Regions from separate parts of the Streptomyces sp. 3MP-14 genome, predicted to be linked through region 1. Evidence: riboswitches for the same ligand, from Rfam matches in the RefSeq annotation. Region 1 holds a riboswitch; each other region holds the start of a gene.

Region 1 (9,400 bases):
GTGCTCCATCACCTCGGAGACGATCAGCGCGTCGAAGCTGTCGTCGGGGAACGGCAGCGCCAGCGCGTCGCCCTCCACGGCGACGGCGGCGGCGCCGGCCGGCGCCTCGCCGGCCTCCCGCATGGCGGCCAGCCAGCCGGCCGTCTGGCGCACCTCCTCGCCGTCGCGGTCCAGCGCGACGACGCGGGCGCCGCGTCGGTAGCACTCGAAGGCGTGCCGTCCCGCGCCGCAGCCCAGGTCCAGGACGCGGTCGCCGGGGGCGAGCGGGAAGCGGGTGAAGTCCACGGTCAGCACGTGGTCGGCCCTTTCGTCGTTGCTGTGGTGGCCGTTCGGGGTCGGCGGGCGGTTCGGGGGTTCACCGGGCGGGCGGCGGCGCCCCGTTCACCGTGCGCGGCCGGTTCACCGTCGGCGGCCCGTTCACCGTGCGCGGCCCGTTCACCGTTCGGCCGGTTCACCGTTCGGCGGGGCGGGGTGGGGCGGCGGCTGCGTTCCGGCGCTGGGCGGCGATGGCGGCCCGGTAGTGCTCGGCGGTGGCGCGCGCGGTGTGCTGCCAGGTGAACCGGGCCAGCACCCGTTCCAACGCGGCGGCGGCCAGCCGTTCGCGGAGCGCCGCGTCGTCCAGCAGCCGGCCCAGCGCTGCGGCCAGCGCGCCCGCGTCGCCCGGCGGCACCGCGAGGCAGGTCTCGCCGTCGGGCCCGGTGACCTCGGGGATGGCACCGCCGGTGGTCGCGACGAGCGGGGTGCCGGCGGCCATCGCCTCGGCGGCCGGGAGGCAGAAGCCCTCGTAGAGGGAGGGCACGCAGGCGAGTTGGGCGCCGCGCACCAGGTCGGCCAGCTCGGCGTCGCTGACGCCCTTGACGAACTCGACCGCCCCGCCGAGCCCGAAGCGTTCCAGCGCCTCGTGCACCGGACCCGCCGTGGGGCGGTTGCCGACGACCACCAGGTGGGTGTCGGGGCGTTCGGTGCGCAGCTTGGCGAGCGCCTCGACGAGGTGGACCAGGCCCTTGAGCGGGGCGTCGGCGCTGGAGGTGGTGACGATCCGGCCCGGCACCCTGGGCACGCCAGGGTCGGGGTGGAAGACCCGGGTGTCGGCGCCGATCGGCACCACGGAGACGCGTTCCGGCGCCACCCGGAAGTCCTCGACGATCTCCCGGCGGGAGGAGCCGGAGACGGTGAGCACGCTGGGCAGCCGGCGGGCGACCCGGCGTTGCATCCTGGTGAAGCCGTACCAGCGGCGCACCGCGTAGCGGCGGCGGCGGTCCGGCGCCGCCGCCAGCTCCAGGCGGCGGTCCACGGTGATCGGGTGGTGGATCGTGGTGACCAGCGGCAGGCCGATCCGGCCGGTGCCCAACAGCCCGTAGCCCAGCGTCTGGTTGTCGTGCACCACGTCGAACTCGGCCCGGCGGGCGGCGAGTTCGCGGCGGGCGCGGAGGGAGAACGTCAGCGGCTCGGGGAAGCCGCCGGTCCACATCGTGGCGACCTCCAGCAGGTCGATCCAGTCCCGGTACTCCGCGCGGCGCGGGGTGCGGAACGGATCGGGCTGCCGGTAGAGGTCCAGGCTGGGGAGCTTGCGCAGGGTGACGCCGGCGTCGAGTTCGGGGTAGGGCTGGGCACCGATCACCTCGACGTGGTGACCCAACGCGGCCAGCTCGCGGGAGAGATGGCGGACATAGACGCCCTGGCCGCCGCAGTACGGGTTCCCCTTGTAGCTGAGCAGCGCGATTCTCAGCGGGCGCTCCGCCCGGGCCTCCGCCGCCACACACGCTCCCTGGGGTCTGCCGCTACCTACTCGCGGGTACGAACACTACTCGCCCGTCGACGGGGGGAATTGCGGCGGGTGGGCCGATTATCACTCGATGCCGGAGCCGGGCACCAGGCTGCCCGGGTGGCGGGGGCTGAGGGGGCCGCGAGGGCGGTCGGGCGGGCGCCGGTTCCGGGGTGGTCCGAGCGGCAGGTGGGCGCGGATGCCGGGGCCGTGAGACGTGGGTGCCGGGGCCGTTAGAGTGAGGCCGATCAGTTCACTCACGCGCGGGGGAAGCCGGTGCGAATCCGGCGCTGACCCGCAACCGTGATCGCGGGCGCCCGCCTCGGGCGCCCGCGTGAGCCGGAACGCCCGCCGTGATGGGCACTGGCCACGGTCGCCGCCCCGGCGACCGGCACCGTCGAGGAGTACGGCGTCGCGCCCGGTGCCGCTGGGCGCTGTGCGCGCTTCGGCGGTCAACGCGCCGACGGCCGCCACAGCGAAAGGCTTGCGCGTGTTCATCCCCCGTACTCCGCTCAGGGGCGCGCCGCAGGGCGCGCTTGCCGCGCTGGCGGTGCTGGCCGTGACGGCGGGCGTGGCCCTCGCCCCGGCCGCCGTCGCCGACGAGACGCCGGCGCCGCCGCCGGCCAAGGCGCCCGACGGCCTCTTCGGCGACGCCGACCCGCAGTACGACGGGGTGTGGCGGCAGTCCTACGCGCTGCTGGCCCAGCACACGGCGGGCTACACGCCGGCCGACGAGGCGGTGGACTGGCTGGTCGGGCAGCAGTGCGCGGACGGCTCGTTCCTCCCGTTCCGCGCCGACGCCGAGCAGCCCTGCGCGGATGTGACCGCCTCCGACTCCAATGCGACGGCCCTCGCGGTCCAGGCGCTCGCCGCCGTCGGCGGCCGGCAGGACGCGGTGGACGCCGGGGTCGCCTGGCTGACCGGCGTGCAGAACGAGGACGGCGGCTGGGGCCTCAACCCCGGGAGCGCCAGCGACGCCAACTCCACGGCCGTGGTGATCGGCGCCCTGGCCGCGACCGGCACCGACCCGGCCGAGGTGCGGCGCGAGGGCAGCTCGCCCTACTCCGCGCTGGGCGACCTGCAACTCGGCTGCGACGCGCCCGAGGACCAGCGCGGCGCGTTCGCGTGGCAGCCCGACCCGGAGACCGGCGAGCTGTACGGCAGCGACATGGCGACCGTGGACGCGGTCCTCGCGGCCTACGGCAGCGGGCTGTTGGTCGACCCGGAGACGCCGGAGGCGCCGGTGACCCCGCTGGACTGCGGGGCGGGCGATGAGGGTTCGGACGGCGAGGGTGCGGACGGCGAGGAGACCGGTGCGGCTTCGGAGTCGCCGGGTTCGGAGTCGCCGGGTTCGGAGTCGCCGGGTTCGGAGTCGTCGGCCGAGGGGTTGAGCCCGCAGGCCCGGGCGGGTTCGGCGGGCGCGGCGCAGCTGCTCGGGACGTTGGAGGCGAGCGAGGACCACCTGGAATCGACGCCGCCGGGCGGCGAGACCCAGCCGGACTTCGCCACCACGGCACGCGCGGTGCTGGCGCTGGCGGCCGGCGGCCACCGGGAGGCGGCCTCGGCGCCACTGGAGTGGCTGCGCGCGCACCACGGTGAGTGGACCGACTACGCCAACAACCCGACGGCGGTCAGCCTGCTGGTACTCGCCGCGCACGCCACCGGCGGCTCGGCGGAGGACTTCGGCGGCACGGATCTGCTGGCGCAGCTGGGCCGGCTGGGCCCGGCGCCGACCGAATCGCCCGGCGACGAGGGCGGTTCCGGCGAGGGCGACGCGGACGACGGGGTGAGCGCCCTGCCGTGGATCATCGGGCTCGGCCTGGTGGCCGGCATCGGCATCGGCGTCCTGCTGAGCTTCCGCCGCAGGGCCGCGGCCGCGGCGGGCGAAGCGGACGGCGCGGCCCTCGCGGGCCGCGCCGAAGGGGCGGGCGGCGACGCCGAGCGCGCTGCGCGCGCCGGCGACACGGAGGGCGCGGAGAACGCTGTGCGCGCTGAGGGTGCCGAGGGGTCGGGGGATGCCGGGGGTGCGGGGCGTCGGGATTCGGGCACCGGGGCGGGCGCGGAGGACGCCGCCGGCGGCGGTGCGGAGGACGTCGACGGCTCGGGCAAGGGCGAAGGCTCCGAGGGCGAACGGCGGCCCGAACAGCCGTGAGCGGCAATGGAGACGGCGGCCGGCGGCCGAGCGTTCCCCCGGCCGCCGGCGGACCCCCCGCCGGCGCCGGCGACGCCCCGCCGGCGGCCGCGCCAACGCGGCAGCCCAACGCACCGACCACACCCGCGCGTTCCCGCGCACGTGGCGGCCGGCCGACCGGCGACGGACCCCACCAAGCGACCCCGACCCCGACCCCGCCACCGGCGGCCGCGCCAACGCGGCGGCCCAACCGGCCGCCAACACCCACCCGTTCCCGGGCCGGCGACGGCCGGCCGACGAGGTCCCGGCCCGACCAACAGCCCCCCGCCCCAACCGCCGCCGGCGGCCACCACCCGACGGCGCTCGCCCGTTCATACCCCAGGAGTGCCCGGCCGGCGGCCTCGCCGACTCGGCGCCCCGCGCCGGGAGGCGCCCGGTTCGCGCACCGCGCCCTCGTGGCGTGCCTCGCCGCGCTGCTCATCTCGTGGGCCGCGCCCGGCGCGGCCCACGCCGCTGACGGTGACGAAACCGCCTACCGCTACTGGTCGTTCTGGACCGGGGACGCCGACGGCGGGTGGGTCTACGCCGACGAGGGGCCGGGGACGCTCCGGCCGGGCGCGGGCGATCTGGTCGGCTTCAGGTTCGGGGTCAGCGGCGAGCGCGACGACCGGACGGCGCCGCGTGACACCGGCGGCTTCGCCGCGATCTGCGGGGCCGAACCGGCTGAGCCCAGCGTCGCGCTGGTGCTGGACTTCGGCACGGCGGCCGACGCGCCCGGCGGCGTCACGCCGCCGGAGCGGCGCGCCGAGTGCGTGCCGCTGCCGGACCGCGCGACCGTCGCGGAGCTGCTGGCGGAGGTCGCGCCGCCGCTCCGCTACGACCAGGCCGGGCTGCTGTGCGGCATCGCCGGCTATCCGGAGCGCGGCTGCGGCGAGGATGTCGGCGCCACGGACGAGACGGACGACTCGAACGGGGCAAACGGCTCGAACGGGGCGGACGACGGCGGCGGTTCGGTCGGCGTTCCGCTGCTGGTCGGGGTCGGGGCGGTCGCGCTGTTGGGGCTGGCCGGCTGGGCGCGGGCCCGGCGCCGCAGGAGTTGAGGACGATGCGCACCGCCGGGGCCCCGGGTGCCTAGGCCCGCCGGCGCGGGCCGGCTACGCGCGCCCGTCGCGCACCGGAGCAACGCGCTGCACGCCGGCGCGTGGTGGCTCTGGGCGCTGGGCCTGGCGACCGGCGCGTCCCGGACCACCAACCCGCTGCTGCTGGCGCTGGTCGTCGCGGTGGCCGGCTATGTGGTGGCGGCCCGGCGCACCGACGCGCCCTGGGCGCGCGCCTTCGGCTTCTTCCTGGCGCTGGGCGCCGTGGTGGTGGCGGTGCGGGTGCTGTTCGCGCTGCTGTTGGGCTCGCCGATCGGCGGGACCACGGTGCTGGTGACGCTGCCCGAGGTGCCGCTGCCGGACTGGCTGGCCGGGGTGCGGCTGGGCGGCCGGGTGACGGCGGAGGCGCTGTACTTCGCTTTCTGTGACGGGCTGCGGCTGGCCGCCCTGTTGATCTGTCTGGGCGCGGCCAACGCGCTCGCCGACCCGGCGCGGCTGCTGAAGTCGCTGCCGGGCGCGCTCTACGAGATGGGAGTCGCCGTGGTGGTGGCGATGCAGTTCGCGCCCCGGCTGGTGGCCGACCTGGTGCGGATGCGCGCGGCGCAGCGCCTGCGCGGGCGCGCGGACCGGGGCGCGCGCTCCCTGGTGCGGGTGGCGCGACCGGTGTTGGAGGGCGCGTTGGAGCGTTCGGTGGCGCTGGCGGCCGCGATGGACGCCCGGGGCTATGGGCGAACGGCCGCCGTGCCGAACGGAGTTCGCCGGGCCACCAACGCGCTGCTGTTGGGCGGGCTGCTGGGCGTCTGCGTCGGCAGCTACGGGCTGCTCTCCGCCGAGGGCGCTGGCTTCGGGCTGCCGCTGCTGCTGGTGGGCGCGGTGGCGGCGGCGGCCGGGCTGTGGCTCGGCGGGCGGCGCAGCCCGCGCACCCGTTACCGCCCTGACCGTTGGGGCGCGCGGGCCTGGCTGGTCGCCGGCGCGGGCGCCGTGGTGGCGACCGGCGTGATCCTGGCCGCGCGCGCCGACCCGGACGCGCTGGCGCCCTCCGCCGTGCCGTTGGCCGCGCCCGCGCTGCCGCTGGGCGCGGCCTGCGCGGTGCTGGTCGGGCTGCTGCCGGCGCTGGTCGCGCCCGTTCCGCCCCCGGGCGGCGCGGCGCCCGGCGGCGCGGCGCGCGAAACGACGGAGGAACGGGCGGGCCGTGGGGAGGGCGCGGCGTGATCCGGTTCTCCTCGGTCTCGGTGCGGTACGCCGAGGACGCGCCGCCGGTGCTGGCCGGGGTCGATCTGACGGTGCCCGAGGGCGAGTTGTGTCTGCTGGTGGGGCCGTCGGGCGCCGGCAAGTCGACGCTGCTGAACGCCGTCTCCGGGCTGGTGCCGCACTTCACCGGCGGGGTGCTCGGCGGCACGGTGACGGTGGCCGGCCGGTCCACGGCCGACCATCCGCCGCGCGAACTGGCCGACGTGGTGGGCACGGTGGGCCAGGACCCGCTGGCGCACTTCGTGACCGAGACGGTCGAGGACGAACTCGCCTACGGCATGGAGTCGTTGGGGGTGCCGCCCGATGTGATGCGGCGGCGGGTCGAGGAGACGCTGGACCTGTTGGGCCTGGCCGAGCTGCGCGACCGGCGGCTGGACTCGCTCTCCGGCGGGCAGCGGCAACGGGTCGCGATCGGCTCGGTGTTGACCCCGCACCCCCGGGTGCTGGTGCTGGACGAGCCGACCTCGGCGCTGGACCCGGCGGCGGCCGAAGAGGTCCTTGCCGTCCTCCAGCGGCTGGTGCACGACCTGGGAACGACGGTGCTGCTGGCCGAGCACCGGCTGGAGCGGGTGGTGCAGTACGCGGACTCGGTGCTGCTGCTGCCCGGCCCCGGGCGCGCGCCGGTGCTGGGCCCGCCGGCCGAGGTGCTGGAGCGTTCCCCGGTGCGGCCGCCGGTGGTGCGGCTGGCCGAGGTGGCGGGCTGGTCGCCCGTTCCGCTCTCGGTGCGGGACGCGCGCCGGCGCGCGCCGGCCCTGCGCGAGCGGCTCGCGAGCCGGCGCCCACCCACCACCACGCGCCCCCAGCACGCCCCGCCCGGCGGCGTTCCGCTCGTCGAGACCCGCGCGCTCGCGGTGCGGCGCGGCGGCGTCGAGGTGCTGCGCGGGGTCGACCTCGCGGTGGCCGCCGGGGAGGCGGTGGCCCTGATGGGCCGCAACGGGGCGGGAAAGTCAACCCTGTTGGGCGCCCTGATGGGCCTGCACGCGCCGCAGCGCGGCAGCGTCCGGCTGGCCCCGGCGCCCGGCGACGACGGGCGTCACGTGACCCCGCACCGGACCGCGCCGCGCGCGCTGCTGCGCCACGCCGGGCTGGTCCCGCAGGACCCGCGCGACCTGCTCTTCGCCGAGACGGTGGCCGAGGAGTGCGCGTCCGCCGACGCCGACGCGGCCCCCGAAGCCGGCGGCGCGCCGGGCCGCTGCCGGGCGTTGGTGCGCCGGCTGCTGCCCGAGGTGCCGGACGACGCGCACCCACGGGACCTCTCCGAGGGCCAGCGGCTGGCGCTGGCGCTGGCCGTGGTGCTGGCCGCCGCTCCCCCGCTGCTGCTGCTCGACGAGCCGACCAGGGGTCTGGACTACGCGGCCAAGGACCGCCTGGTCGCGATCCTGACCGAGCTGCTCGACGCGGGCCACGGGCTGCTGCTGGCCACCCACGACGTCGAGCTGGCCGCCGAACTCGCCGACCGCGTCGTGGTGTTGGCCGAAGGCGAGGTGGTCGCCGACGGCCCGACGGCGCGGGTGGTGACCGGCTCGCCGGCGTTCGCGCCGCAGGTCGCCAAGGTGTTGGCGCCCGAGCCGTGGCTGACCGTCGGCCAGGTCGCCGCCGCGCTGGCCGAACGGGCACCGGCGGGCGCCGAGTCGGACGGGCGGCCCCGGCCGTGAGCGGCACCGGCGGGCGGGTGGCGGCCGTCCGGCTCGGCCCGCGCTCGGTGGCCTCGCTGCTGCTGGTCTCGGCGGTGGGCGTGGTGGGCTTCGGCTGGCCGCTGCTGGCCGCGCCCGACTCCGGGCTGGCGCACTCGGCCGACGCGCCCTGGCTGTTCGCGCTGCTGCTGCCGCTGCTGCTCGCGGTGCTCTGGGCGACGGTCGGCGAGACGGGCCTCGGCGCCAAGGCGGTGGCGATGCTGGGGGTGTTGGCCGCTGCCGCCGCCGCGCTGCGGCCGTTGGGCGCGGGCACGGCCGGGCTTCAGCCGATGTTCTTCCTGCTGGTGCTGGCGGGGCGGGTGTTGGGGCCCGGGTTCGGCTTCGTGCTGGGCTCGGTCTCGCTCTTCGCTTCCGCGCTGCTGACCGGCGGGGTGGGGCCCTGGCTGCCGTTCCAGATGCTCGCGATGGGCTGGGTGACGATGGGCGCCGGGCTGCTGCCGGGCGCCGGACGGCTGCGCGGGCGCGGCGAGTTGGCGCTGCTGGCCGGCTACGGCGCGGTGTCCTCGCTGGTCTACGGGCTGGTGATGAACCTCCAGGGCTGGCCGTATCTGGCGGGCATGAGCAGCGGGATCTCGTTCGTGCCGGGCGATCCGCTGCCGGAGAACCTGGGCCGCTACCTGACGTATGTGGTGACGACCTCCCTGGGCTGGGACGTGCCCCGGGCGCTGCTGACGGCGACGCTGGTCCTGCTCTGCGGGGGAACGGTGCTGCGGGCCCTGCGCCGCGCGACCCGCCGGGCCGCCTTCGACGCGCAGGCCCGCTTCACGCCGGCGCACGACAGCGCGCCGGCGGGCGGCGACGCCCCGACCCTCGACAGAGCCCCGGCCCCCGACGACGCACCGGCGCACGACGACACCCCGCGCCCCTCCTGAGCCGGCGCACGCCCCACCGCGAAGGCGCGCCACCCGGGGAACGCGCGCCAGACCGCGAACGCGCCCCCGCGCTCACGGCTCGGTGGTGCGCTCCTCCAGCGCGGCCCGGGTCGCCGGCCCGTAGACGCCCGGCGGGTCGTCCGTGATGCCGTACGCCGTCTGGAAACGGGCCACCGCCTCCCGCGTCTGGACGTCGAACAGCCCGTGCGCCTGCCCGTTGTAGACCCAGCGCAGCTGGAGCATCCGCTGTTGCAGCTCCACCACCTCGGGCCCCTCGTCGCCCTCCGAGAGGCTGTCCCCGGGCCCTGGCGAGGGGTCGGGGTCGGTGGGTGTGGGGTCGGGATCGGGCTCGGTGGGCGTGGGGTCAGGATCGGGCTCGGTGGGCGAGGGGCTGGTCGGCCTGGTCGGCTCGGGCTCCTCGGGCGGCGGGGGCTGGTGCGTCGGCTCCGTCTCGACGGGGTGCGTCGGCGCCTCGGTCTCCTCGGGTGCCGAGGGACGGTGCGTGGGATCGGGTTCCTCGGGCGCCGGCGTGCGCCGGTTGCGATCGCCCTCCACCTGGTCGTCCGGCTGCCCGTCCCCGTCCGGCATCA
Region 2 (9,400 bases), 380 kb from region 1:
CCTGCGGACCCGCTCCTGGGACCTGGGCATATTCGAGCAGGCCATCGCCTCCTACGCGCGGCTGGACCAGCCGGTGGCCGACCTCAAGGGCCCCGGATTCCTCATCCTGGGCGACCACTTCAGCCCGGTCACCGCGCTGCTGGCCCCGTTCTACCGGGTCTTCCCCAGCCCGGTGACGCTGCTGGTGGCGCAGGCGGCGCTGTTCGCGCTGGCGGCGGTGCCGGTGACCCGGGTCGGCATCGCGCTGCTCGGCCGGGCGCGCGGGCTGACGGTCGGGGTGGTCTTCGGGCTCTCCTGGGGCGTGCAGCAGGCCGTCGACTTCGACTTCCACGAGATCTGCTTCGCCGTGCCGCTGATCGCCCTCGCGCTGGAGGCGCTGCTGCTGACGCGGTGGCGGGTGGCGTTGGCCTACGCGCTGCCGCTGGTGCTGGTGAAGGAGGACCTCGGGTTGACGACGGCCGCCATCGCGTTGGTGGTGGCGCTGCGGTCACGCGACCGCGACCCCGGGGCGGCGCGGGCGGCCTGCGCGGCGGCGGTGCTCGGGGCGGCGCTGTGCGCGCTGACGCTGCTGGTGCTGATCCCCGCGTTCAACAACGCCGGGGACTACGACTACTGGACCAAGCTCAGCGAGGAGGGCGGCGGGGGCGGCCCGTTGGGCGCGCTGCTGGACGGGATCGGCGAGAAGGCCAGGACCCTGCTGTGGCTGCTGCTGCCGACCAGCGGGCTGCTGGCGTTGCGCTCCCCGCTGCTGCTGGTGGCGCTGCCGACGCTGGGCTGGCGGTTCGTCTCCCACGAACCGCACTACTGGGGCACCGACTTCCACTACAGCGCGGTCCTGATGCCCGTGGTGGCCCTGGCGCTGGTGGACGCGCTGGCCAACTCCGGGCGTTCGCAGCGGCGTTGGCTGCGGGACTACGCGCGCTTCCTCCCGGCCGGGCTGCTCGGGGCGACGCTGGCGCTGAGCCCGTCGCTGCCGGTGGCGCAGCTGACCGAGGCGGAGACCTGGCGTCACGGCGAGGTGGCCAGGGCGGCGGAACGGGTGCTCGCCGCCGTCCCCGACGACGCCGAGGTGGCGGCCAACGTCCGGCCGATCGCCCAACTCACCGGCCGCTGCCGGGTGTTCTGGATCGGCGATCCCCATGTGCCGGCCCCCGACTATCTGGCCTACCACGGCCCCGGCATGTCCCCCACCGGCATGGTGCGGCGCGCCGCCCAGCTCTACCCCGAGGCGGAGTACGCGATCGTCGAGCACGGCGCCGGCTACTTCGTGCTGCGCCGGGAGTAGCCCGGGAACCGGGGGTGACCCGGGAACGACCGCGCGGCGACCCGGGAAAGCCCCCGGAGCGACCCGGCGGCGCGACACGCCCCGGCCCCGTGGCGCGGGTTTCGGAACGCGGAACGCGTCGCAACCGCACACGCTCCGGGGGCGTCCCCGGTGCCCACCGGGCCCGCGAGCCCCGTGGGCGTTCGCAGGTGAACGCGCCATGCGACGAGACGGAGAACACAACATATGGGGCTGCTCGTTGGGAGCGGCACAAGATGTATGCTCGACCTCGCTGTCGCCGCAGGGGAATCCGGTGGGAATCCGGAGCTGTCCCGCAACGGTGTGTCATGGCCTGCTTTGCTTTCGCCCTGACGAGTCCGAATGCCTGCCGACGGCTGATCACGTCCAAGCCCCGAGGGCTGGGCCGAGGGACGCGGTGCGGTTGAGCCATGCCTGGCACAGCCCTGCGCGCGTGTCGCTCGCGCCCGGCTCGCGGAGCGCATCGCGTCCCGAGGGAGAGCACCGAGTGACCATCGCACCCGCCGCCCCCGCAGAGCCGGCCTCAGCGGCGTTGCCCCGCATCCTGGCCGACCTCACCGCCGACCTCCCGGCCGCCGACCCCGCGCGGGTCGCCGCCGCCGTCGAGCGGGGCCGCCATCCGGGTTCCGACGAGGCCGAGTTGCGGGAGTTGGCCATCGAGGCGGCGGCCGGGTTGATCGCCGAGGAGCCCGCGTACTCGCGGCTCGCCGCCCGGCTGCTCACCCTGGCGATCCGCGAGGAGGCCGCCGGGCAGGGCGCGGTCACGTTCGCCGAGTCCATCGCCGTGGGCCACCGGGAGGGGCTGATCGGCGACGCCACGGCGGCCTTTGTCCGGGTCCACGCCGAGGAGTTGAACGCGCTGCTGGCCCGCACCGTGGCCGAGGGCGCCGACGACCGCTTCGAGTACTTCGGGCTGCGCACCGTCCAGTCGCGCTATCTGCTGCGCCACCCCATCACCCGGCGGGTGATCGAGACCCCGCAGCACTTCCTGCTGCGGGTGGCCTGCGGCCTGGCGCCGGACGAGACGGCCGACGCGCTGGCGCAGGTCGCCGAGCTGTACCGGCTGACCAGCTCGCTGGCCTATCTGCCGTCCTCGCCGACGCTCTTCAACTCCGGCACCCGGCATCCCCAGATGTCCTCCTGCTATCTGCTGGACTCGCCCGCCGACGAGCTGGACTCGATCTACGAGCGCTACCACCAGATCGCCCGGCTCTCCAAGCACGCCGGCGGCATCGGCCTCTCCTACAGCCGGGTGCGGGCCAGGGGTTCGCTGATCCGGGGCACCAACGGCAAGTCCAACGGCATCGTGCCGTTCCTGCGCACCCTGGACTCCTCCGTGGCGGCGGTCAACCAGGGCGGCCGGCGCAAGGGCGCGGCCTGTGTCTACCTGGAGACCTGGCACGCGGACATCGAGGAGTTCCTCGAACTGCGCGACAACACCGGCGAGGAGGCCAGGCGCACCCACAACCTGAACCTCGCGCACTGGATTCCGGACGAGTTCATGCGCCGGGTGGACGCCGACGCCGACTGGTCGCTCTTCTCGCCGGTGGACGTGCCGGAGTTGACGGACCTGTGGGGCGCGGAGTTCGACGCCGCCTACCGGGAGGCCGAGGCCCGCGGCCTGGCCCAGCGCACGGTGCCGGCGCGGCAGCTCTACGCCCGGATGATGCGCACCCTGGCGCAGACCGGGAACGGCTGGATGACGTTCAAGGACGCCGCCAACCGTACCGCCAACCAGACCGCCAGGCCGGGCAACGTGGTGCACAGCTCGAACCTGTGCACCGAGATCCTGGAGGTCACCGACGACGGCCAGACCGCCGTCTGCAACCTGGGCAGCGTCAACCTCGCCGCGCACCTGGGCGAGAACGGGGCGATGGACTGGGAGCGGCTGGACGCCACTGTGCGCACCGCCGTGCTCTTCCTGGACCGGGTGGTGGACATCAACTTCTACCCGACCGGGCAGGCCGAGGCGTCCAACTCCCGCTGGCGGCCGGTGGGTCTGGGCGTGATGGGCCTTCAGGACGTGTTCTTCCGGCTGGGCCTGCCGTTCGACTCGCCGGCGGCCCGCGAGCTGTCCACCCGGATCGCGGAGCGGGTGATGCTGGCCGCCTACGAGACCTCCGCCGAGCTGGCGGAGCGGCACGGCCCGCACGCGGCGTGGGAGGACACCCGCACCGCCCGTGGCGTGCTGCACCCCGACCACTTCGCGGGCGTCGCGCACGCCTGGCCGGAGCGCTGGGAGGCGCTGCGCGCCCGCATCGGCCGGGTCGGGATGCGGAACTCGCTGCTGCTGGCCATCGCGCCGACCGCCACCATCGCCTCGATCGCGGGCGTCTACGAGTGCATCGAGCCGCAGGTCTCCAACCTGTTCAAGCGGGAGACCCTCAGCGGTGAGTTCCTCCAGGTGAACACCTATCTGGTCGCGGAGTTGAAGCGGCTCGGCCGCTGGGACGAGGCGACCCGGCAGGCGCTGCGCGCGGCCAACGGCTCCGTGCAGGACGTGCCAGGCCTGCCCGAGACGGTGCGGGACCTGTACCGCACGGCCTGGGAGATCCCGCAGCGTTCGCTGATCGACATGGCGGCCGACCGCACCCCCTACCTGGACCAGAGCCAGTCGCTGAACCTGTTCATGGCGTCGCCGACCATCGGCAAGCTCAGCTCGATGTACGCCTACGCCTGGAAGCGCGGCCTGAAGACCACCTACTACCTCAGGTCGCGGCCGGCGACCCGGATCGCCGCCTCCGCGCGGTCCAGCGCGGCGGCCGTGCCCGTTCCCTCTCCCGAGCCGGTCACCACTCCGGTGGCCGTCTCCGTCACCGAAGACCTGTCCGTCCCCGAGCAGGCCGTCGCCTGCTCCCTGGAGAACCCCGAGTCCTGCGAGGCCTGCCAGTGAGCGTCCCCACCCAGAACACCCGCGAGAACACCCCGTCGGCCGAGGGCGCCGGTGCCGCCGGCCAGAAGAACCTGCTCGACCCCGGCTTCGAGCTGACCCTGCGGCCGATGCGCTACCCGCAGTTCTACGAGCGCTACCGGGACGCCATCAAGAACACCTGGACCGTGGAGGAGGTCGACCTCCACTCCGACGTGGCGGACCTGGCCAAGCTGTCGCCGGGTGAACAGCACCTGATCGGGCGGCTGGTGGCGTTCTTCGCGACCGGCGACTCGATCGTGGCCAACAACCTGGTGCTCACCCTCTACAAGCACATCAACTCCCCCGAGGCGCGGCTGTACCTGTCCCGGCAGCTCTTCGAGGAGGCGGTGCACGTCCAGTTCTATCTGACGCTGCTGGACACCTATCTGCCCGATCCGGACGAGCGGGCCGCCGCGTTCGCCGCCGTGGAGAACATCCCGTCGATCCGGGAGAAGGCCGAGTTCTGCTTCCGCTGGATGGACTCCGTGGAGGACATGCGGCGCCTGGAGAGCAGGGCGGACCGGCGGCGGTTCCTGCTCAACCTGATCTGCTTCGCCGCCTGCATCGAGGGGCTGTTCTTCTACGGGGCGTTCGCCTACGTGTACTGGTTCCGCTCCCGTGGGCTGCTGCACGGCCTGGCCACCGGCACCAACTGGGTGTTCCGGGACGAGAGTATGCACATGGAGTTCGCGTTCTCGGTGGTGGACACCGTCCGCCGGGAGGAGCCCGACCTCTTCGACGAGGAGCTGGGCGGGCAGGTCACCGAGATGCTCCGCGAGGCGGTCGAGGCCGAGTTGCAGTTCGCGCGCGACCTGTGCGGCGACGGGCTGCCGGGGATGAACACCGCCTCGATGCGCGAGTACCTGGAGTGCGTGGCCGACCAGCGGCTGGTGCGGCTGGGACTGAAGCCGATCTACGGCTCGCAGAACCCGTTCGCCTTCATGGAGTTGCAGGACGTCCAGGAGCTGACCAACTTCTTCGAACGGCGCCCCTCGGCCTACCAGGTCGCCGTGGAGGGCAACGTCTCCTTCGACGACGACTTCTGAGGACGGCCCCTCGACGGGGACCGTCCCGTGGCTGGGTGCGGCCGGCGCGTTGCGACGCGCCGGCCGCACGGCCGGGTGCTCAGATGCCGCAGCTGGGGGCCGACCAGTAGCGGCTGCTCATGCTGCCGAGGTGGGCGTGGTCGTTGTGACCGGGGTAGCCCGGGCCCAGGATCTCGTTGAAGCCGTGGTAGCGGGCCTGCTGCACGATCTGGCAGAAGGTCGGCGAGCCGACCAGGTCGATGCCGCGACCGTAGAGGTGGTTGCTGTTGGCGGCGCCGCCGACCGCGCTGTTGCAGGAGTAGGAACGGAAGCCGCTGCTGGTGTTGAGCGGGCGGTCACCGAGCGCGTGGCGCAGGGCCTGGAGCTTCCACATCTGCTGGAGCGCGTTGGCCCGGGCGGCCGATGCGCTGACCGCACCACCTGACCAGTCCGAGTTGCAGCGGTTCATCTCGGCGTAGGTGAAGTTGACCGGGGTGCAGTCGTTGTCCTGCAACTCGTAGATCTTGTTCTGGGTCTGCGGGCCGGCGATGCCGTCGGCCGACAGGCCGTAGGCCTGCTGGAAGCGGGTGACGGCGGCGGCCGTGGCCGGGCCGTACTGCCCGTCGATCGCCAACACCGCGCCGTAGCCCGGGTAGCCGGCGACGCGGATCTGGAGCTGACGGACGTCCTCGCCGCTGCTGCCCTGGCTGAGGGTGCGGTTCCAGGTGTAACAGCCGTCCGCCTGCGCGGTTCCGGCCGTGGCGACCGTACCGACCAGGGCCGCTGATGCGACCATGACAACAGTGAGCAGAACTCTCACGAAACGTCTGAACATGGTGCCTCCGAGGGGGGAGAGGGAGGGACGCAACGAGAGTGCCCGAGGTTGTCAACGCGCGTCAACTCCCCCCGGAGCGCCAGTGGTTGAGCCCACTGGCGCTCGGGGAAACGCGGGGGAAGAGGTTCGCCTGGTCAGTCCTCGTTGGGAACGGTCTCGTAACGCGGCGTTCCCTCGGCCATCATCTTCAGCGCGTTCTTCCGGTCCCGCTTGGAGAGCCGGTCGATGTAGAGCCGGCCGTAGAGATGGTCCGTCTCGTGCTGGAGGCAGCGCGCGAAGTACCCGGTGCCGCGCACCAGGATGGGCCGGCCCTCGGCGTCCTGGCCGCGCACCACCGCGTAGTCGGGGCGCGCCAGCTCGGCGTAGGCGGTGGGCACCGAGAGGCAGCCCTCGTTGTTGTCGTCCAACACCCGCCGCTCGGCGGGCAGTTCCTCCAGGACCGGGTTGCAGACCACGCCGACGTGCCGCACGCCCTCGTCGTCCTCGCAGTCGTAGACGAAGACCTTGAGGTCGACGCCGATCTGGTTGGCGGCCAGGCCGACGCCCTCGGCGGCGCGCTGGCTGGCGAACATGTCGTCGACCAGCGCGGCCAGCTTCTCGTCGAACTCCGTGACGTCCCGGCACTCCCGGTGCAGCATCGGGTGCCCCACCACCGTGATGGGCCGGACCGTGCCGCGCTCCCGGTGCGCCTGCTCCCGCTCCCCGGCGTCCTGGGTGTCGTCGATGAACTCGCGCTCGTCGGTCTCTTGCTCCGCCATGGTCCGCCGTTCGCCTCTCGGTGCTGCTCGCGGGGCGGTCCCCGCACTGCCGGGACAAGCTTACGGCGCCCCGCGCCGTGCTCTCCCGCGCCCCGGAACGTCCGCGGAACGCCCCCGGAACGCCCTCGCCGCGCCCCCAACGGGCGGGCTCAGCAGACCTCTTCGAGATCCCGCCAGGCGCGCGCGTCGGGCCGGTCGCGGACCCAGCCGTCCAGCAGCCCGCGCACCAGCCCGCTGGGCGCGGCGATCCCGCACTCCCGCTCCGGCGACCAGAGGGCGCCGGCCCCGGTGTGGCCCAACGGGCCGGGGCGGCCGGGCACGCTGTGGTCGTGCGGGTCGTGCTGGGCCAGCCCGTCGCCCTCCTCGCTCGGCATCCGGCTCTCCGAACAGGACCGGCACAGCAGCCGCACCGAGGACGACCAGTCCTCGGCGGCGTAGCCGGCGTCGGAGGCCAGCCGCTCCAGGGCGTTCCGGTCCTCCGCGGTGGCCGCCTCGATCAGCACCACCCAGGTCGGGACGGCCGAGGGGGCCCACAGCTCGATCTCGTCGAAGACCGGGAAGACGGCCGAGCCGCTGGCGACGGCCGTGGTCCGCTCACCGCGCGGAACGCCGTCGTGCAGCACCACCTCGCCCCAGCGGCGGCCCGAGGACGGCAGCGGGATGTTGCGCACCTCGATCCTGGCCGGATCGAGGCGGCGGCCCCACACCACCTCGGCCTCGCCCTCGGGCGAGAGCCGCACGGCCGCGCCGCCCAACTCCATGCCCAGCGGCTCGTCCGCGACGGAGGACGCCCCCGGCACCGGCAGCCCGTACGCCTGCCAGGCGCGCCGGGCCAACGGCCAGTCCTGGAGGGCGGTCGCGGCGATGCCCACGTTCCACCAGTCGGGAGCGCCGGCGTCCTTCTCCAACAGGGCGACGGCGCGCAGCCCGGCGGAGCGCGCCTGCTCCCAGTCGTGCCGGAACTTGTGCAGCAGCGCGAGGTTGAACCAGGACTCCGACAGCCACGGCTCCAGATCGGCGGCACGGGTCAACAGCGCGTCCGCGTCCTCGTAGCGGCCGTCGTCGATGAGGGTGAAAGCCCGGTTGGTGGCCAGCCGCCAGTCCGTGGACGGGCGCTGCCGCACCCTGCCGAAGATCCTCACGGTGTCCCGCCTGATTCCCGCCTCGTAGCGTGCACTTCACAGTTCTCCTGTCCGTCCCGAACCGCATCCAACCATGGGGCGACAGGTGCCTGCTCACAGCATGGGTCAGCGGGGGGCCGCGCGCGAGACGGCGGAAGAGCGCGGAAGACCAGGGGGGTGAAGGGCGCGTGCGCGGGCGGCGCCCCGGCGCGCGGAAACGACGACCGCCCGGGCGCGGGATGCACGCGCTCCGGGCGGTCGATGCGTGGCCGGATGTCAGCGGTCGGATGTCAGCGGTCGGCCTCGGCCCCGGACTCCCGGCGGCCCTCGGCCGAGCCGGGGCCGCAGTCCTCTTCCCTGATCGCGTCGATCCGCTCAAGGACCTTGGCACGGAGGTCGGCCGGCACCTCGTCCTGGCCGCAGCAGCGCTTGACCAGCTTCTTGACGGCCTGCTCCAGACCGTACTTCTCCAGACACGGAGAGCACTCGTCGATGTGCTGGCGCATCTTGTCGCTGTCCCGGTCGGGCATCTCGTGGTCGAGATACTCGTAGAGGTGGTCCAGGACCTCAGAGCAGTCCGTGGCGCGCGGCTCCTCGCCGGTCATGACTCCGAACCCTTCTGCTGCGCCCCGGCCGGGACCAGGCCGCGCTCCCGCGCGTAGTCCTCCAGCATGTCGCGCAGCTGACGCCGACCACGGTGCAACCGGGACATCACCGTGCCGATGGGGGTACCCATGATGTCGGCGATCTCCTTGTACGCAAAGCCCTCGACGTCCGCGAGGTAGACCGCTATCCGGAACTCCTCGGGGATGGCCTGGAGGGCCTGCTTCACGTCGGAGTCCGGGAGGTGGTCGAGGGCCTGGGACTCGGCGGAGCGCAGGCCGGTCGACATGTGCGACTCGGCCCTGGCCAACTGCCAGTCCTCGATGTCCTCGGCCGCGCTGCGCTGTGGCTCGCGCTGCTTCTTGCGGTAGGAGTTGATGAAGGTGTTCGTGAGGATGCGGTACATCCACGCCTTGAGGTTGGTGCCCCGGCGGAACTGGTGGAACGAGCCGTACGCCTTGGCGTAGGTCTCCTGGACGAGGTCCTCCGCGTCGGCCGGGTTGCGGGTCATCCGCAGCGCCGCCGAGTACATCTGGTCCAGGTAGCCGAGGGCGTCGCGCTCGAACCGCGCGTTCCGCTCGGCCTCGGTCTCCTCGGCCCTCTCCGTCTCATCGAACACGCCGTCGTCGGTGCCGGTGACCGGACCCACCTCCCTCGGGTAGCCGCGAAGCCCGAACGCGGGCTCGCTCGACTGGGAGGATAGACGACGAACCGGTCGTTCCGCCGATGTGGAGGCGCCCTCGGCGGCGAGCCGCAGCGTCGCCCAGTCCACCTCGCTGGCGCGCGGGGTGCGCTGCTCGGTGGGACGTGACGGGCAGGCGATGGAACCCATCTGGCGGTCTCC
Region 3 (9,400 bases), on a different contig from region 1:
AGTTCACGGGCCGTGCCGTGGAGCGGGTCGCTGACGATGCGGAGCGCCGCCAGCAGGTGCGTCATGCGGGTCGTGGTCTCCTCGCCCAGCGAGGCGGGGCCCGTCGCCTCCCGCGTGAGGGCGTGGAACAGGGCGTGCGGCGGCTGGCGTTGCGCCTCCACCGAGCCGAGCGGGGCGCGCGCGACCTCGTCCAGCAGGGCCAGCCACTCGGCGCCCGGCGTCCTCGGCAGCAGCTCGGCCAGCTCGACGGCGACCTCGCGCACCTCGCCGAGCGCCAGCCGGTGGTAGAGCCGCCCGGCCAGGTCGCCCCGTTCCGCGCAGTGCTCGTGCAGGCTGGCGTGGGCCTCGCGCCACTCCTCCGGGGCGCGGGCGAGCCGGCGGCGCAGCAGCCGCAGCAGCACCGCCGAGCCGGCGCCGGCCGACGGGTCCCAGGGCTCGACGCCCTCCTCCCAGACCACGCTGGCGAGCCCGGAACGCTGGCTCAGCCAGAGCGACTCGGCCGTGTTCCGGCCGGCGGCGCAGCGGGCGATGACGTCCAGCCGGCCGTCCGCGTCGGGCAGCAGCCGGTGCAACAGCCGCTGCTCGGCGGTGCGTCGGGCCGCCGTCGGATCGTGGGCGCCGCCGCCGGCCGGGTCGGGCACCGGCTCCTCCAGCAGCTCGGCGACTGATTCGGCGCCGTCCCGCCGGGCGGCGAGGGCGGCGGCCAGCACGCCGACCGCCTCGGGGTGGCCCCCGGTGAACTCGTGGACCAGCCGCGCCAGTCGGCGGTCGGCCGGGCCGCGCACGGCGGCGTCGCTGAGCAGCCGCTGAACGTCCACCCTGGCCAGGTCGGGGAGCCGGTAGCGCAGCCAGGCGGGGAGTTCGCGGGCGTTCGCGGGCGGGGGGCTCTCGTCGAGGGGGGCCTCCGGGGTGTCGGCCAGCTCGGGCGGCGCGACCCGGCCGGTGGCGACCACGGTCAGCGGCTCGGCCCTGGCGCCGGGCTCCAACGGGGGGCGGGCGTCGAGCAGTCGGCCGAGGAAGGCGCGGCCGGCCGGGGCGTCCACGTTGTCCAGGAGCAGCAGCGGCGTGGGCAGCGCGTGCACCCGGCGCGGGGAGTCCCGCAGGTCGGCGAGGAACGCCTCGCAGAGCAGCTTGTCGACGTTGTCCCGGGCGGCGCGCAGCCGGGCGTCAAAGCCGGGCGGGGCCCCGGCGCCGGCGATGCCCCCGGTGACGCGCAACTCCCTGGCCCAGGTGTTCAACTCGATCAACGTGTCCAGCGCGTGGTCGGTCCTGCCCCGGTCCCGGTGGCCGAACCACACCTGGGAACGGCGCGGGAAGGTGGGGAAGACCAGGGCCAGCCCGGCGGCGACGGCCTGGAGCGGCAGCCGGAACAGGAGCGTCATGGCGCCGGCCGTGACGCCGGCCTCGGGAGGCTCCCCGGTGAGTTCGCGCAGGAAGCGCTGCGGCCACCGGGCGCCGCGCCGCTGTCTGAGGCGCTGCCGCAGGGCCTCCCTGCTCTGCTCGAAGTCCCCGCCGGGCAGGGTCTGTTCGGCGACGAGCAGGGCGATCAGCAGGCGGGGGAAGCGCAGCCTGCCGTAGCGCGGGCGGTAGCGGGTGAGGCGCTCGGCCAGCACGGTGAGGGTGTGCGGGATCTCGTCGTAGCGGCTGTCGGCGAAGTCCACCCTGGCGTAGGGGATGTACTGGTTGACCCGGTCGTCGAGGACCTGGAGCAGCAGGGACTTGCCGCTGCCCGGGCCGCCCTGGAAGAAGACCACGGGGCGGCGGCTGCCGGGCGGGTACGCGCGACCGGCGCGGGTCAGCGCGTGCACACCACGGATCGCGGCCTCCCGCTCGAAGACGGGTTGTCGTGTGGCGACCATGTGGTCCTCCCCCTGCCTCACGGTGGCGGGCGGCGCACGCCGGCGCATGAAGGCACCGAGTGACGCGACCGTCACTCCTCACCCCACGTACCCCGAGTTTCGCGTGTCACACCGGGACCCCTCCCGGTATTCGCACCCGGTGTCACCCAACGGGCCGTCAACGCGCGCTTGACAGCCGCCGGTTGGCGCCCGCCCCCGGCCGGCGCGTGGCACGGCCGGGGGCGGGCGCCCGGCGGGGACCGGCGAGCCCCGGCGCGGGGCCGGTCGGCCGGGCCGGCCCCTCAGTGCCGCATCAGCGAGCGGACCATCCGGCACGTCGTGTCGGAGGGGTAGCGCACGCCGATCAGCGGGGCGAGCGCGCGTATGCGCTCGTTGCTGGCGCCGGCCGGATGGTAGACGCCGGTGTCCAGCAGGGCCGTGGCCAGTCGCAGGGCCTTGAGCCTGCGGTTGTGCGACTCGTACCAGGCGCGGGGCTGCCCGGCGGGCAGGGGCTTCCTGCGCAACTCGGGGGCGGACAGGGGAAGCGAGAGGGGAAGCGGAAGCGGTGTTGCGACAGCGGCCATCGGCACCTCCGGGAACGACGGCTGACCATTCGAACGCTTTCGATTCTACGGGCAGCCACTGACAATCCCCGCTGGTCAGCGATGGTCAGAGGGACGGGAGTTGAGCCTCAGGACGGGTGTGGTCGAAGGGGATCAAGAAGCGGTCGCCCATCACTCGACGGGCGGCGGGCCCTCGATGCCCCACACCGCGAGGGAGCGGGTGAACGGATGCTTGGCGACGACCAGTCCACCGGCGGCGAGCAGTTCGGAGAGCGCGTCCTCCATCGCGGTCAACGTGGTGTTGCGCAGCTTCTCGGCCGGGCCGTCGGGCCGTTCGTCCTCCGCCGTGGCCCACAGCTCGGCGGAGGTGCGCCACCGGATCACCACATGGTCGACCGGGCCCTCGCCCGGGCCCTCGCGCTCCAGGCAGACCCCGACCCCGCCGGTCTCGGCCGCCAGGGGCAGCCCCACCAGGCGCACCGCCTGGCGCACGCGCTCCACCAGGTGCGCCGGCAGCTGCCGTTCGTCCGACGTCGGGGCCGGTTGGCCGTTTCTGCTCCGTGTGTCACCGCTCACACCCTCAGCCTGCCGCAAGCACACCCGCAGGGGAATCGTTCTCCCGCAACTTCGTTCCCACCGGCCCCCGCAGGCGACGCGGCGGCCCGGCCCCGCCGAGCCCGGCCCCGCCGAGCCCGGCCCCGTTCCGGCCGAAGGAGAACCTCCTCCGACCGGAACGGAACGGAACGGACGGGACGGGAGAACGGACCGGGTCACCGGCCCGGAACGGACCGTCGGATCAGACCAGTTCGGCCCGCAGCGTCCGCGCCGCCTCGACCAGGTGGGTCAGGGCGTCGCGCACCTCCGGCCAGGCCCGGGTCTTGAGGCCGCAGTCCGGGTTGACCCAGAGCCGCTCGGGCGGAATCGCGGCCAGGCCGGCCCGCAGCAGGCCGACGATCTCCTCGCCGTCGGGCACCCGCGGGGAGTGGATGTCGTAGACCCCGGGACCCACCTCGCGCGGATAGCGGGCCGCCGCCAACTCGTCGGCCACCCGCATGTGGGAACGGGTCGCCTCCAGGCTGATCACGTCGGCGTCCAGGTCGTCGATGGCCTGGAGGATGTCGCCGAACTCGGCGTAGCACATGTGGGTGTGGATCTGGGTCTCGGCGCGTACCCCGCCGGTGGTGAGGCGGAACGCCTCGGTGGCCCAGTCCAGATAGGCCGGCTGGTCGGCGGCCCGCAGCGGAAGCGTCTCCCGCAGCGCCGGCTCGTCCACCTGGATCACGGCGGTGCCGGCCGCCTCCAGGTCCACCACCTCGTCCCGCAGGGCGAGCGCCACCTGGCGCGCGGTCTCGGCGCGCGGCAGGTCGTCGCGGACGAAGGACCAGGCGAGCATGGTGACCGGCCCGGTGAGCATCCCCTTGACCGGGCGGTCGGTGAGGGACTGGGCGTAGCGGGTCCACTCCACGGTCATCGGCGTCGGGCGGGAGATGTCGCCGGCGAGGATCGGCGGCCGGACGTAGCGGGTGCCGTAGGACTGGACCCAGCCGTGCTGGGTGGCGAGATAGCCGGTGAGCTGCTCGGCGAAGTACTGCACCATGTCGTTGCGTTCGGGCTCGCCGTGCACCAGCACGTCCAGGCCGGCCTTCTCCTGGAAGGAGATCGTCTCCCTGATCTCCTCCCGCACCCGCTCCTCGTAGCCGGCGGCCTCCAGCCGGCCGGCCCGCAACTCGGCGCGCGCGGCGCGCAGTTCGGTGGTCTGCGGGAACGAGCCGATGGTGGTCGTCGGCAGCGGCGGCAGCGCCAGCCGGGCGCGCTGGGCCGTGGCCCGCCGGGGGTAGGGCTCGGGGCGGCGGGTGTCCGCCGGGGTGACGGCGGCAGCGCGGGCGCGCACCGCCGGGTCGCGGGTGATCGGGGAGCCGGAGCGGGAGGCCAGGTCGGCCCGGTTGGCGGCGAGTTGGGCCCCGATCGCGTCCGCGCCCTGGGTGAGGCCCCGGGCGAGGGTGACGATCTCGGAGACCTTCTGGCGGGCGAAGGACAGCCAGCGCAGGATCTGCGGGTCGATGTCCCGCTCAACGGAGGCGTCCAGCGGAACGTGCAGCAGCGAGCAGGAGGCGGCGACATCGACCCGGTCGGCGAGGCCCAGCAGGGTGGCCAGGGTGGCCAGCGAGCGCTCCAGGTCGTTGATCCACACGTTGCGGCCGTTGACCACGCCGGCGACCAGCCGCTTGCCGGGCAGGCCGCCGGCGGCGGCGAGGTCGTCGAGGTTCCGGGCGGCGGGGCCGGTGAGATCGAGGGCGAGGCCGTCGATCGGGGCCTTGGCCAGCACCGGCAGCGCTGCGCCCAGCCGGTCGAAGTAGGAGGCGACCAGCAGTCGGGGGCGGTCGGTGAGGGTGCCCAGCTCGCGGTAGGCGCGCTCGGCGGCGGAGAGTTCGGCGGGCGTGCGGTCCTGCACCAGGGCGGGCTCGTCCAGCTGGACCCACTCGGCGCCCCGGGCCCGCAGGTCGGCCAACACCTCGGCGTAGACGGGGAGGAGGCGGTCCAGCAGGGTCAACGGCTCGAAGTCCTCGTCGACGCCGGGGGCCGGCTTGGCCAGCAGCAGGTAGGTGACGGGGCCGACCAGCACGGGGCGCGCGGTCAGGCCCAGCGCCAGGGCCTCGGCGAACTCGGCGCACTGCCGGCCCGAGTCGGCGGAGAAGACCGTGTCGGGGCCCAACTCGGGGACCAGATAGTGGTAGTTGGTGTCGAACCACTTGGTCATCTCCAGGGGCGCGACGTCCTGGGTGCCGCGCGCCATCGCGAAGTAGCCGTCCAGCGGGTCGGCGTCGAAGGCGGCGCGGTGCCGGGGCGGGATGGCGCCGACCATCACGCTGGTGTCCAGCACCTGGTCGTAGAGCGAGAAGTCCCCGGTGGGAACCTCGTCCAGGCCGGCGTCGGCGAGCTGGCGCCAGGTGGTGGCGCGGAGTTCGGCGGCGGTCGCCAGCAGGGTGTCGGCGTCGAGGCGGCCCTTCCAGTAGCGCTCGATCGCCTTCTTGAGCTGCCGGTCGGAACCCTGGCGGGGATAGCCGTGGACGGTGGCCCTCACTGCCGCGGCTGCGGGCTGAGCGGTCAAGGAACTCTCCTTCGCGAGATGTGTCCCGTCTGGCCGGAGACCGGGAACGGGCGCGAAGGCGTGGCAACGGCGGTGCTCCGCGCGGCCGTTGGGCACGCGAGGTACACGCGTCGTGTTCACGCGACCCGCCCACGAGGTCACCGAACCACCGCGCGCGACGGTCGCGCACGGGCAGGTGGCAGGTCTTCGGACTCGCGGGCAGCCGCACCGGAACGCGCTCGTCGCCGAGCGTGCTCGCGTCGCGGACCTACTGGCCGTCGCTTCCCAGGCCCGAACGGGGCCCAGTGCGTCTGACGGCGGTCGTTCCCACTCACCGCTGCGGGGCAGTGCCGGAATCCCACCGGCTTCCCTCTTCACGACGCGCCTGCCTGGCGGACAGGGCGAACCAGCTGCGCCCACCAGCGTAGCGCCTCCGCCCCTCGCGGTGGGGTGCTCGGCGAACTCACCCAGCCGGCGGGCCGGTTGGCGGGGCCGCCGGGTGGGTCGGGGCGGGAACGGGCGGGCTGGACAGCGAACCGGGAGCCGCACTTCTCGTGCCTGAATCGTCACGTTGAGCAACATACCCCCTTGTGACGCTCCGTGTCCAATGCTAGACTCGGCGTCACCCTCCGCGACAGTGGTGGAGGGTGAGGACCGGGAGAGACAGCACCGTGCACACACTCTTCGAGGGCGAACTATGCGCGGAGCACGCCCAGTTCACCGTGGTCAGCGGGGCCGTTGGCGGGTCACCGGCTCCCGCCGTGCGCCAGGTCGCGCCGGTACCAGGTGCCCGGCTTGCCGCCGAGGTCGGCCGGCTCGGCGGGGCCGACCGGCACGAATCCGGCCTTGGTCAGCACCTTCTGGGACGCGACATTGTCCCGGGCCGCCGCCGCCCGCAGGGTTCGCAGCCCGTGGCTGGCCACCGCCAGCCGGCACAGCTCCCGCACGGTCGCGGTCGCCAGGCCACGGCCGGCGACGTGCCGCGCGACCCGGTAGCCCAGTACGGCGGTGCCGTCCTCCAGGTCGAGCAGGTTGAACCGCCCCAGGACCGACCCGTCCTCGGCCACGAGCACATAGAAGCAACTGACGCCGGCCTCCTGCTCCGCCAGCAGGGCACCGTGTCGTTCGGTGAACCGGTCGAAGTACGCATCGCCACGGTCCGGTACGGAGGCCGCGAAGTACGCGCGGTTCGCCCGCTCGAAGGCCAGAACCGCCGGGGCGTGGTCGGCGTGGAGGCGCTTCAGCTCGGGCATCGCCCCACCCTACTCAGGCCACGCGCCGAGGCCACCCGGGTTCCCGCCGCGCCGGGAGGCCGCGCCGAGGCGCCCCCGGCGCCCCGGCCGTCGCGACGCCCCCGCCGTCCCAGCGTCCCGGTACGGCCGCGCCCCCGCCCGCTTCCCGCTCCGGGCGTGGGCCGCCGTTCGTGGTGTTCTCGGAGCGCCTTCCCGGTGCCGGTGGTGGGCGTGGTCTGGGATGGGCCCATGACCAGCGGGGACGACACCGGGTTCGAACGGTCGAGATGGCTGCGGTTCAAGGACGTCGTGCTGGGCCCGCCGCTGCGGGTCGCCGACCTGCCGCAGGAAAAGCTGTCCAACCGCGCCGCCCTCGGGGTGCTCGCCTCCGACGGCCTCTCCTCCACCGCCTACGGCGGCGAGCAGATGCTGCGGGTGCTGGTCCCCGTCGTCGGCACGGCCGCCTTCAGCCTGCTGCTGCCGCTGACCGGCGCGCTGCTGCTGGTGTTGCTGGTGCTGACCATCACCTACGGCGACGTGGTCACCCACTACACCAGGGCCGGCGGCAGCTATGTCGTGGCCAAGGAGAACTTCGGCCCCCGGGTGGCCCAGATCGCGGCGGTCGCGCTGCTGGTCGACTACATCGTCACGGTCGCGGTCCAGGCGGCGGCCGGCGCCGACGCGTTGATCTCGCTGGTGCACCTGATCGGCGACGGCTGGCCCGGCATCAACGCGGTCAAGCTGCCGGTCACCGTGGCGATCGTGCTGGTGCTGGCCTACGGCAACCTGCGCGGGGTCCGCCAGGCCGGCCGGGTGTTCGCGGTGCCCGCCTACCTCTTCGTGGCCGCCGTCACCGCGATGCTGCTGGTCGGCCTCTGGCGCGCCGCCACCGGCGGCCTGCCCCGGGCCGATACCCACGCCGAGGGCGCGCTGGAGTTGGGTACCTCGGGCGACGGGCTGCTCTACGGCGCGACGGTGTTCGTGGTGCTGCGCGCGTTCGCCAACGGCGGCGCCTCGCTCACCGGCCTGGAGGCCGTCTCCAACAGCGTCTCCGTCTTCCGGGAGCCGCGCGGCGTCAACGCCCGCCGCACGCTGGTGGTGATGAGCCTGCTGCTGGCCGGGATGATCGGCACCGTCGCCTGGCTGGCGGCCGTCACCCACCCGGTTCCGTTCACCGACGGCAGCCCCACGGTGATCGCGCAGGAGGCCCACATGGTCTTCGGCGACGGGGTGTTGGGCGTCGCGGCGCTGGTCTTCGTGCAGGTGGCGACCGCGCTGATCCTGTTCACCGGGGCCAACACCCCGTTCTCCGGCTTCCCGTTCCTCGCGGACTTCGTCGCCGAGGACCGCTTCCTGCCGCTGCGGCTGACCCGCAGGGGCCAGCGGCTGGCCTACTCCGGCGGGATCATCGCGCTGACCGTCGTCTCGGTGGCGCTGCTGGTGGTGACCGGCGCGCAGGTGGAGCACCTGGTGGCGCTCTACGCGATCGGCGTCTTCACCGGCTTCGCCATGGCCGGCGCCGGGATGGCCGTGCACCACCGCAGGGAACGCGGCCCCCGCCACCGGCTGCGGACGTTCGGCAACGCGGTGGCGGCCGTGGTCTCGGCGGCGGTCGTGCTGATCTTCGCGGTCACCAAGTTCACCGAGGGCGCCTGGCTGGTGGTGCTGGTCTTCCCCGCCGGGGTGTGGACGCTGATCCGGATCAACCGCGAGTACCGCGAGGAGGCCGCCGCGCTGCGCGCCGTCGAACGGCACGGCGCCGACCTGCCCACCTGGCGCCGCCATGTGGTCCTGGTGCTGGTCGACGCGCTCGACCTGGCCGCGCTGCGCGCCCTGCGCTACGCCCACACCCTGCACCCGGACGAACTGCGCGCCGTGCACGTGGCGTTGGACCCGGTGCGCGCCGAACGGCTGCGGCGGCGGTGGGCCGACAGCTCCACCACCTCGGTGCCGCTGCGGGTCCTCGACTGCCAGGACCGGCGGCTCGCGGCGGCCGTCGCCCGCACCGCCGTGGCCGAGACCGCCGACGGCGAGACCGCGTTGACCCTGCTGCTGCCGCGCCGGCTCTACCTCACCCGCTGGGGCAAGCTGCTCCACCCCCACCAGGGGGAACGGATCGCCAGGGCCGTCGAACACCTGCCGGCCACGGCCGTCACCATCCTCCCCGTCGACGTGGGCAGCACCGCCCGCAGGGTGCGCGCCATCAAGCGCTGATCGCCGCTGATCGCCGCTGATCGTCGAGGAGCGCCGCTGATCGCCGAGGAGCGCCGCCGAGAACCGTCGTCGGGAACCGGAGGTGTACCGGAAACGTCCAGTGGGCGGCAACTGTTCGCGGATTCCCGGGGGTTCGCACTACGCTGCCTTGCCGGCGGCGCCGTTCGTCACGTTCTGCGAGTGACAGAATGAACAAACACGACAGTGCGGGAACGGGAAGAGAAGGGGTCGGTCATGTCGACTGGTCGCGTGCCCGCGACGGCCAGCCGGCTGTTGCTGGGAGCCAGACTCCGCGCGCTCCGGCTGTCCGCCGGCCTCTCGATGGCCCAGGCGGCCTGCGCGCTCGACATCTCGCCGTTGACCCTGCGCCGCGTCGAGGAGGGGCGGGCCGCCCTGGCCGCCGACCAGCTGCCGCCCCTGCTGGCCGCCTACGGCCGCCGCGACCCGGCGGAGAACGCCGAGCTG

The links. Region 1 has a riboswitch for cobalamin ahead of FH609_RS32045 (prenyltransferase/squalene oxidase repeat-containing protein). Riboswitches for the same ligand answer to the same signal wherever they lie in the genome.
Region 2: it holds a riboswitch for cobalamin, as region 1 does, so the genes downstream of both, FH609_RS00660 (ribonucleoside-diphosphate reductase subunit alpha) here and FH609_RS32045 (prenyltransferase/squalene oxidase repeat-containing protein) in region 1, are expected to answer to the same signal.
Region 3: it holds a riboswitch for cobalamin, as region 1 does, so the genes downstream of both, metE (5-methyltetrahydropteroyltriglutamate--homocysteine S-methyltransferase) here and FH609_RS32045 (prenyltransferase/squalene oxidase repeat-containing protein) in region 1, are expected to answer to the same signal.

Annotation. Positions count from the first base shown of each region.
Region 1 covers NZ_VDLZ02000001.1:525,757-535,156, reverse strand. The annotation lists gene FH609_RS02295 (class I SAM-dependent methyltransferase) at 1-294, opposite strand, end outside; gene FH609_RS02290 (glycosyltransferase family 4 protein) at 452-1,759, opposite strand; cobalamin riboswitch at 1,998-2,136, shown strand; gene FH609_RS32045 (prenyltransferase/squalene oxidase repeat-containing protein) at 2,256-3,917, shown strand; gene FH609_RS30760 (SCO2322 family protein) at 4,352-4,996, shown strand; gene FH609_RS02275 (energy-coupling factor transporter transmembrane component T) at 5,024-6,205, shown strand; gene FH609_RS02270 (ABC transporter ATP-binding protein) at 6,202-7,899, shown strand; gene FH609_RS02265 (ECF transporter S component) at 7,896-8,810, shown strand; gene FH609_RS02260 (peptidoglycan-binding domain-containing protein) at 8,883-9,400, opposite strand, start outside.
Region 2 covers NZ_VDLZ02000001.1:143,968-153,367, reverse strand. The annotation lists gene FH609_RS00665 (DUF2079 domain-containing protein) at 1-1,285, shown strand, start outside; cobalamin riboswitch at 1,527-1,672, shown strand; gene FH609_RS00660 (ribonucleoside-diphosphate reductase subunit alpha) at 1,791-4,196, shown strand; gene FH609_RS00655 (ribonucleotide-diphosphate reductase subunit beta) at 4,268-5,260, shown strand; gene FH609_RS00650 (D-Ala-D-Ala carboxypeptidase family metallohydrolase) at 5,340-6,074, opposite strand; gene def (peptide deformylase) at 6,209-6,832, opposite strand; gene FH609_RS00640 (tetratricopeptide repeat protein) at 6,982-7,974, opposite strand; gene rsrA (mycothiol system anti-sigma-R factor) at 8,244-8,558, opposite strand; gene FH609_RS00630 (sigma-70 family RNA polymerase sigma factor) at 8,555-9,205, opposite strand.
Region 3 covers NZ_VDLZ02000022.1:64,100-73,499, reverse strand. The annotation lists gene FH609_RS28700 (hypothetical protein) at 1-1,859, opposite strand, end outside; gene FH609_RS28695 (hypothetical protein) at 2,141-2,428, opposite strand; gene FH609_RS28690 (hypothetical protein) at 2,573-2,977, opposite strand; gene metE (5-methyltetrahydropteroyltriglutamate--homocysteine S-methyltransferase) at 3,198-5,510, opposite strand; cobalamin riboswitch at 5,670-5,915, opposite strand; gene FH609_RS28680 (GNAT family N-acetyltransferase) at 6,236-6,742, opposite strand; gene FH609_RS28675 (APC family permease) at 6,971-8,935, shown strand; gene FH609_RS28670 (DUF5753 domain-containing protein) at 9,170-9,400, shown strand, end outside.